3 regions of the Planococcus plakortidis genome follow, and region 3 is predicted to be linked to each of the others. Evidence: riboswitches for the same ligand, from Rfam matches in the RefSeq annotation. Region 3 holds a riboswitch; each other region holds the start of a gene.
The links. Region 3 has a riboswitch for lysine ahead of dapA (4-hydroxy-tetrahydrodipicolinate synthase). Riboswitches for the same ligand answer to the same signal wherever they lie in the genome.
Positions count from the first base shown of each region.

Region 1: another riboswitch for lysine. It lies ahead of BBI15_RS07050 (aspartate kinase); the one in region 3 lies ahead of dapA (4-hydroxy-tetrahydrodipicolinate synthase).
Region 2: another riboswitch for lysine. It lies ahead of BBI15_RS06070 (Na+/H+ antiporter NhaC family protein); the one in region 3 lies ahead of dapA (4-hydroxy-tetrahydrodipicolinate synthase).

Region 1 covers NZ_CP016539.2:1,384,644-1,387,741, forward strand. Annotated here, with positions in the region: gene uvrC (excinuclease ABC subunit UvrC) at 1-778, shown strand, start outside; lysine riboswitch at 820-993, shown strand; gene BBI15_RS07050 (aspartate kinase) at 1,097-2,323, shown strand; gene BBI15_RS07055 (succinate dehydrogenase cytochrome b558 subunit) at 2,760-3,098, shown strand, end outside.
Region 2 covers NZ_CP016539.2:1,196,049-1,199,146, forward strand. Annotated here, with positions in the region: gene BBI15_RS06060 (sulfite exporter TauE/SafE family protein) at 1-199, shown strand, start outside; gene BBI15_RS06065 (bifunctional metallophosphatase/5'-nucleotidase) at 213-1,181, shown strand; gene BBI15_RS16775 (bifunctional UDP-sugar hydrolase/5'-nucleotidase) at 1,178-1,555, shown strand; lysine riboswitch at 1,628-1,809, shown strand; partial or broken gene BBI15_RS06070 (Na+/H+ antiporter NhaC family protein) at 1,919-3,098, shown strand, end outside.
Region 3 covers NZ_CP016539.2:2,875,922-2,879,019, forward strand. Annotated here, with positions in the region: gene ypfJ (KPN_02809 family neutral zinc metallopeptidase) at 1-835, opposite strand, end outside; gene BBI15_RS14365 (class I SAM-dependent methyltransferase) at 895-1,491, opposite strand; lysine riboswitch at 1,642-1,820, shown strand; gene dapA (4-hydroxy-tetrahydrodipicolinate synthase) at 1,947-2,837, shown strand; gene BBI15_RS14375 (STAS domain-containing protein) at 2,881-3,098, opposite strand, start outside.

The sequences.
Region 1 (3,098 bases), 1.5 Mb from region 3:
ACTCGCGCAAAAAAACGCGGAAATCGCCATCAAAGAAAAGTTCCAGCTGCTCGAGCGCCAGGAAGAACGGACGGTCGGTGCCTGCAATGAACTGGGCGATGCGATGAACATCCACACGCCGCTGCGCATCGAAGCATTCGATAATTCCCATATCCAAGGGGCGGATGCCGTATCGGCGATGGTCGTCTTCGTCGACGGCAAGCCATCGAAGAAGGATTACCGGAAATACAAGACACGTTCCGCGGAAAAACCGGATGACTATGCGGCGATGCGTGAAGTGGTCCGCAGGCGTTACAGCCGTGTGTTGAAGGATGGATTGCCGCTGCCCGACTTGATCATCATCGATGGGGGCAAAGGCCAGATCGAAGCGGCACGTGAAATCGTTGAAGACGAACTCGGGCTCGATATCCCGATTGCGGGCCTTGCAAAAGATGCCAAGCACCAAACGTCTCAACTTTTGTACGGCAGCCCGATCGAAATGGTGGAACTCAAACGCACAAGTGAAGCATTTTATTTATTGCAGCGCATCCAAGACGAAGTCCACCGTTTTGTCATCACATTCCACCGCCAATTGCGCGGCAAGAATTCGATTCAATCGGCGTTGGATGGGCTCCAAGGCGTCGGCCCGAAACGCAAGCAGCAATTGCTCAAGCATTTCGGGTCCGTCCGGAAAATCAAGGAAGCGACAGCTGGCGAAATCCAAGAAGCGGGGATCCCCGAGAAGCTGGCAGCTGAAATCGAACGGCATTTCAAGGAACAGCCGTTGCAACAGGAATAACTTCATGGTATTGTAATAACACAATTGAATCACTTGTAAAAAGTGATGATAGAGGAGCGGACGTCAATAGTAAGCATTCCGAGATTTGCAGAATCTGTGAAGGATGCCGAAAGGGACGCCCGCCGAAGTTTACGCGCACTGCTTGCGCGTATGCTGGTCCTGCATTTAAGAGATGCAGGGCTGTCAGAGTTTGACTCTGGAGGGCTATCTCACATGGACGCTTGAAATCGTACATGAGAAGAGAGGTAGCTTGCCGGGCAATCGGCAAGTTGCCTCTTTTTTATTGAGGGCCACTTACTTTAAGTGGGAGTGAAGAGAATGACAACAATCGTAATGAAATTCGGGGGGACGTCCGTGGCGTCCCCGGAGAAAATCGTGGGCGTGGCAAAGCGTGCCATCCGTGAAAAACAGCAAGGCAAGCGCGTCGTCATCGTGGTGTCGGCGATGGGCAAAACGACGGACACGCTGCTCGGCCTCGCCGGGGAGATTTCCGCCGAGCCGCCTAAGCGTGAAATGGACATGCTGCTCGCGACAGGGGAACAAGTGACCATCTCGCTATTGGCGATGGCATTTAAAGAACTCGGCCATGATGCCTTGAGTTTCACGGGATGGCAGGCGGGCATCGAAACGGAATCCGTCCCGCGCAATGCTCGTATCGAGACGATCCATACGCAGCGCTTGGAAGAGGCGCTCGATCTCGGCTTGTTCTGCGTAGTCGCAGGTTTCCAAGGCGTCGACAAGAACGGCAACATCACGACGCTCGGCCGCGGCGGATCCGATACGACTGCGGTAGCGCTGGCGGCTGCTTTGGGCGCTGAGAAGTGCGAGATCTACACGGATGTCGACGGGGTCTACACGTCCGACCCGCGTTATGTTACAGGCGCGCGCAAGCTCGAACAGATTTCATACGACGAAATGCTCGAACTGGCGAACCTCGGAGCGGGAGTCCTTCATCCGCGAGCCGTGGAATTCGCCAAAAACAACCAAGTGCCCCTCTCTGTGCGGGCCAGCTACTCGGATGAACCGGGGACTATCATACAAGAGGTGATCACTGTGGAAAAAAATCTTATCGTGCGTGGTGTGGCATTCGAAAACGACATCGCCCGCATCACTGTCAGTTACACCAAGCCGTTTAATGGGTCGCTTGCCAATATATTCACGGTCTTGGCGGACCAGCTGATCGATGTCGACATCATCGTCCAAAGCATCAGTGAGGAGTTTCCGCCGTCCGTCTCGTTCTCGATCAAGGAAGACAGCCTGGCAGAAGCGCAGCGCGTGTTGTCGAAAGCGCAGGAGCAGATCGGCTACAACGCCCTCGATATCGAAACCGGCTTGGCGAAAGTATCGATCGTCGGCTCCGGCATGGTGTCGAATCCCGGCGTCGCAGCGAAGATGTTCGACATACTCCGCGGGCAGAACGTGCCTGTGAAAATGGTCAGCACATCCGAAATCAAAGTGTCTGTCGTCGTGCCGGCGAGTGAGATGGAACGCTCGGCAAATGCGCTCCACGATGCATACGGCCTGACGCCAGCGACAGTACAGTAAGCAAAAGCCCTGCTGGGTGGTGCGTCCTGAAAGTTGGCATTTTAGCCTGACCTTCAGGAAGCGCTACACTTGGCAGGGCTTTTATAAGTTTCCGAAAGTTTGTGTAAAAATTCACAATTTGTTCAAATTTGAAATCTTGCCATTATGGCCCTATATTTGCTCATAAAAGCTCGGAACAGATGCCTGTATCCCGCTTGTTTTAAAATAAAAATATAGCTTTTCGTGAATTCTTTCCTATTTAATATCCCAAAACGCCTTCCAAAAGCCCGGACAGTATGCGCCCAAAAAGCTTTCCTTGCCTTGACGCTCCCAAAAGTGGGGAGTACAATAAATATGTCATATTCTTGTACATGATGCTTGCAGTATCGCAGAGATATTTTCCTGATATAGGAAAGTTTTGCGGTGCCAACTAAAGTTTTTGAGGGGGGTAAAATTTTTGGATAACAATCGTGAATTTTTAATGCGCAGGCTGCACTCTTTACTCGGGGTCATTCCAATCGGTTTGTTCTTGACGCAGCATTTGATCGTCAACCATTTCGCTACGCAAGGCGTGGAAGCGTTTAACCAAGCTGCCCACTTCTTGGCAAATCTCCCATTCGTCATCTTCCTGGAGATTTTCGTCATCTACTTGCCGCTCATGTATCATGCTTTCTACGGATTATACATAGCGTTCACAGCGAAAAACAACCCGGGGCATTACAGCTACATGCGCAACATCCTGTTTGTTGCACAGCGTTACACCGGGGTTTTCCTTGTGGTCTTTATCGCATGGCAC
Region 2 (3,098 bases), 1.6 Mb from region 3:
CAATTCCATCACGCATATCTCGCTCGGCAATGTGCCGTGGATCTATACGGTAGCCATCATCCCATCTGCATATATCGGTGCGAAAATCGGGGCGAAGCTGAACCGCAGCATTAAATCCGAGACGCTGGTTGTCGTGCTGCGGTTAGCGTTATTATTACTTGGCCTCCGTTCGATTTACGAAGGAATTTTCAGTTCATAATGAGGTGTTTGACATGAGTGAAACCATCCATATTTATCATACAAACGATTTGCATAGCCATTTTGCACATTGGCCCCGCATCCAATCCTTCCTGACGGAGCGCAGGCGCTGGCACGAGGAAGCGGGGGATATATGTTTAGTGCTTGATATCGGCGACCACGTTGACCGCTCCCATCCTTTCACCGAAGGAACGGCTGGTAAAGGCAATGTCCAGCTGCTCAATGAAGCGGGCTACGATGCCGTCACTATCGGCAATAATGAAGGCATCACCCTATCCAAAGCGGAGCTGGACGAATTATATGTGCAGGCTGATTTTTCCGTCGTGGTCGCTAATCTAGTGAATCTGGACGGCAGGCAACCGGAGTGGGCAAGCCCGAGCCAAATCATCGAGACGACAGATGGCACGAAAATCGGGCTGATCGCTGCAACAGCCGAATTCACCCCGTTTTATCGGCGCCTGGGCTGGGAAGTGACGAGTGGCCGGGAAGCCATCAAACGGGAAGCGGCCAAAATGCGCCACTCGGTCGATTTCCTCATCTGCATGTCCCATCTTGGAATCAGGGAGGATGAGCTGTTGGCAGCGGAATGTCCCGAACTCGACATCATCCTCGGGGCCCATACCCATCACCTCTTTCACCAAGGAAAAGAAATCGGTGGAACATTGCTCGGTGCTGCCGGAAAGTTCGGCTATTATATCGGCCATATTGAAATCGATATAGCGTCACGCAAGATGACGGCGGAAGTGGTCGAGACCGATCAGCTGCCTGAAGCCGATGAAGGGTTCAATGAACACTTGGTTGGCGTCGGCAAGCAACAAATGGCTGAAACCGTATTTTTTAACGAACATCATTTGAAAGCTGAATGGTTCAAGCCTTCTACGATGGCAGAGCTGTTTGGCGATGCACTGGTTTCCTTCGCATCGGCGGATTGCGGGTTGTTCAATGCCGGGATATTCATGGAGGATATGCCCCGGGGGAAATGACACGCTATGACTTCCACCGCATGCTGCCGCATCCGATCAATCCGTGCGTCATCGATCTTAGCGGTGCAGAGTTGAAGGAAATTTACCTTCAGTCATTGAATGAGGACTGGCCGCAGCTCGAACTGAAAGGGATGGGATTCCGGGGAGCGGTGTTCGGCCGCATGATCCATAATGGTTTGGCCATGCATGATCATCAATTGCTCGTCGGGGGGCAGCCTGCCGAACCGGATCGCGTTTACCGGTTAGCGACGCTCGACTTGTTCACGTTCGGCTATTTTTTCCCTGCCTTGAAACGTGCGCCGAAGAGCTATTTCATGCCGGAATTCCTGCGTGATGTCTTCAGTGATTATTTCCGCATGAAAACCGTTAAATAGAAGGAACATTCAAAATGGACTGTTAGTTGATTTTAAGGCCTTTTTGGGCTATGATTTTGTATGAATTAGATATCGATGGGTAGAGGCTGCAGCCTTCATCAGTAGAATGTGCGAGTTTGACCGCGTTGACCGCATTCGAAAGGGGAGCTTGCCGAAATTTCCGTCTCCGGGTCAAGGGGCGGCGATTGGGGGCATTTCGAACAGGGATGCCACTGTCATTTGCAGCAAATTGCAGATGGAGAGCTACAGGGTTGTTTGATGCTTGTGCACACAGACGAATTGTAGGAAGCCGGTTTATCCATTGGATAAGCCGGCTTTTTTGGTCTAGGCCTTACCATCAAAATGAATAGGAGGAATCTAATTATGGAAAATACGATCTTTTCGATACTGCCGCCGATTATCGCGATTGCGATGGTGCTGTTGACGCGGCGTGTATTGCTGTCGCTCGGTGTGGGCATTGTGGCAGCGGCGCTGATCTTGACCTCGTTCTCGCCGGTATCCGCGGTGAACGAATTGTTCACGTCGTTTGCGGTGATTTTTTGGGATGGGGGCTTTAATGCTTACAATGTGTTCATCATTTTGTTCTTATTGTTGCTCGGGGTCATTACCGCATTTGTCAGTTTGTCAGGGGGCAGCCACGCGTTTGCCGACTGGGCATCCGCCCGTGTGAAGACACGCCGCGGTGCAAAAATAGTGACTGTATTACTCGGCATCTTGATCTTCATCGACGATTATTTCAACGCTTTGGCGGTTGGGCAAGTCGCCCGGCCGATTACGGACCGCTATAAAGTTTCGCGTGCGAAGCTTGCCTATTTCATCGATTCGACCGCTGCCCCGATCTGTGTCGTGTCCCCCGTATCGAGCTGGGGAGCGGCGATCATCGGCATCATCGGGACAATCCTCGCTGGACAGACCTTCCTGGATTATTCTGCGCTGGAAGCGTTCCTCTGGATGGCACCGATGAACTTTTACGTCATCGCGGCACTGGCCATCGTGTTCTTCGTCGCCATCCGTGATGTGGACTTCGGGGAAATGAAAAAACATGAGCGTTTGGCGATTACGGAAGGCCAGTTATTCAATCCGGATAAAGTGATCCCCGGTGAAATGAAAGAAGATTTCCCGAGTCACTCGCATGGCCGCGTCCGTGATTTGCTGTTGCCGATCCTGCTATTGATTGCGGGAACGGTCTCGGCGATGATATGGACAGGATATGTAAACGCCGGGGAAGTATTCGATATTTGGCTCATCTTTGAAAACACCGATGTTCCATTGTCCTTGATCACAGGCGGAATCATCGGTGCCCTTGCAGCGATCATCCTTTATGCATTGCAGATCAAGCGCAACGAAGCGGCTGAAGCGCATTGGATCGCCAGAGGGATCTGGGCGGGCATCCAATCGATGGCTGGCGCTGTCTTCATTTTGATATTCGCCTGGTCGCTGACGTATTTGATCGGTGCTTTGGAGACCGGTACGTATCTTGCTGACGCCGTCGCGCGCGGCAATGTGCCGACAAGTGTCCTGCCGGTCCTGTTGTTCTTGCTTG
Region 3 (3,098 bases):
CCGGCGCATTGAACGTATTGCCGTCATTCAAATCACCGGCGCGGAAGCCTTTATAGAACCATTCCTTGCGCTGCTCGGATGTGCCGTGGGTGAAACTCTCCGGCACGGCATAGCCGCGCGTCCTTTTCTGGATCGTATCGTCGCCGACTGCACTGGCCGCGGTCAACGCTTCCTCCAAATCGCCTTCTTCAAGATAGCCCATGCCTTGAGCGTGATGCGCCCAGACACCGGATAAATAATCCGCCTGCAATTCCAGGCGCACCTGCAATTGATTGTATTCCGTCTCGCTCAGCTGGTTGCGCGCCTGTTGGACGTCCCCGAGCACGCCGAGCAAATTCTGCACGTGGTGGCCGACTTCATGCGCCACGACATACGCCATCGCGAAATCACCGGGTGCGTTGAACTGGCGCTCGAGCTCGTCATAAAAGCTTAAATCGATGTATAATTTGGAATCCGCCGGGCAATAAAACGGTCCCGTCGCCGCTCCCGCCATGCCGCAAGCCGACTGGACACTTCCGGAAAACAGCACCAAGGTCGGCTCGACATATTCCATGCCTTCTTCGGCGAACACTTCGGCCCATACTTCTTCCGTATCCGCGAGGACGACCGAGACGAAATCGGCCAGTTCTTCTTCCCGCTCGCTCGCCACATACGGCTCCGAACTGGATCCGCCTCCGCCATCGCCGAGTATCGCTCCCGGGTCGCCCCCGAGAAACGTGATCAACAAGACGATCAGTAAGCCGCCGATCCCGCCCCCGGCCAGCACCGGCCCGCCGACACCGCGCCCTCTCCTGTCTTCTACATTCCTGCTACCCGCTCGCCCTTTCCATTTCATAAAAGAATCCCTCTTTCCGCATCCATTTTTATTTAGCTATACCCGCTATAGCGGAAACTTTAATCCCATATGGGCAAACGGTAGACCAAAAACCGTTCACGTGGATCTTTCTCTTCGACCGGCAGTTCAATATCTTCAGCCAATTCGAATGCGGTGCGCCGTTCCAGGAAATCGGTATATTCGACTGCAGGATAAAATAAGATCACTTCAACTTCCCGCGGATGGTCCGCCGCCGACTTTTGGATCCTGTCCACTACACTCATGAACACCGGATCGGAAAACGGGTTGAAAAAATAAAACCAGCGATCTTGTGGATCGATTTCATAATCCTGCGCGTAAGCATTGATGAACTCGATATCAGCTTTCCCTCTATAGCGCTGCAAATTCCGGAGCGAGGCTTTATGCAGCGACGGGTCGACTTCCACTCCTGCCGACGGCGTCCCGAACAGGTGATGCGCGAAAAAGTTCAAGCGCCCTTTGCCGCTCCCGAAATCGACCAGCCTGCCCGTTCCTTTCAACGGATGTGCCTTGAACAATCGATCCAGCCACGCATAAGGCGTCACTTCAAACCGGTGCTCATGCAGCGATGCGTGGAAGCCCATCTGCTCGCCGCCGGTGTGGATATTCAATTTTCGGTCCATTCGATGATCGTCCATGTGCTTGCCTCCTTTGGTCTATTGGGAGCAGTTCAAGCCGTCGCTCTCCATTCCCACATTTTACAAAATTAAAAATGCTTTTTCTCTTGCCTTTCCCATTTCTTTCTGTTATATTACAGCTAATTCAATAATTTCTTGCTTCCTTAGCGGAGCGAGGATAGAGGCGCAAAAACCATCAGTACGCAATCCGAGGAGTATGGGCTCTTAGGACGATTGCCGAAAGGGGGATTTGCCGAAGCGGCAGGATGCTCATATTCCTGTGCGCTGGTTCTGCACTGAAGAAGTGCCGGACTGTCATATAGGAAACTATATGGAGGGCTATCTGACGAACAGGAACGATTGGTAAACATTGTTTCTAACGGCAGCAACGGGCCCCCGTTGCTGCTTTTTTGTTTACTCCGGACCGGCCCCCACCTCTAATTTTTGAAAAAAACTTAGAAAAGGGTGTGTTCTCTATGAAATTCGGTCAAGTGATCACTGCGATGGCGACGCCATTCGACGCAAACGGTGAAATCGATTTTCAGGCAACAACAAATCTCGTGGAACATCTTATCAATAACGGTTCGGACGGCATCGTCGTCGCCGGGACGACCGGCGAATCGCCGACTTTGTCGACAGACGAAAAAGTGGCGCTGTTCGTCCACGTCGTCACTGTGGCGGACGGGCGCGCGAAAATCATCGCGGGCACCGGCTCGAACAACACGCGGGCATCCGTCGCCTTGACTCAGCAAGCGGAACAAGCGGGCGTCGACGGCATCATGCTTGTCACTCCTTACTATAACAAACCGTCTCAAGAAGGCATGTACCGCCATTTTGAAGCGATCGCAAACGCGACGACGCTTCCGGTCATGCTCTATAACATCCCGGGCCGCAGCGTCGTCAATCTGTCGGTCGATACCATCGTCCGCCTGTCGCTGATCGATAATATCACCTGCGTAAAAGAAGCAAGCGGCGATCTGGATGCCGCTTCCGAAATCATCGAGCGCACAAGCAGTGACTTCGCCGTCTACAGCGGCGACGACAGCCTGACCTTGCCGATGCTTTCTGTCGGCGGGACTGGAATCGTTTCGGTTGCAGCGCACATCATCGGCAATGAAATGCAGGAAATGATCAAATTGTTCCGCACAGGCGATACAGTTGGCGCTGCGGCGCTTCACCGCAAATTGCTGCCGACGATGAAAGCATTGTTCGCGGCACCGAGCCCGAGCCCTGTCAAAGCGGCGCTCAACCTATCGGGCGTACCGGTCGGCGGCGTGCGTTTGCCGATGCTCGCGTTGACTGAGGAAGAAACTGCCACCTTGCAGCAATTCCTGCCATCCCCTAAACAGGCCGCCGTCACCAATTAAAAAAGCTTCGCAGCCCTTTAAAACAGGGACTGCGAAGCTTTTTTTAATTGTATACTTCTTCCAGCGCGCGCTTCAAGCTCCCGCCAATGCGTAAGGTCCGGACATCGATGCCAAGGGAAGTCAATGACTGTGCCGTCTCCGGGCGGATACCTGTCAACACGCATTCGACGCCGATCAGCTCGAGCGACTGGATGATTTTCAGGATCTGTTCAGCTACCATCGTGTCGACGCGAATGACCCCTGATAAATCGAGAAGCAAGG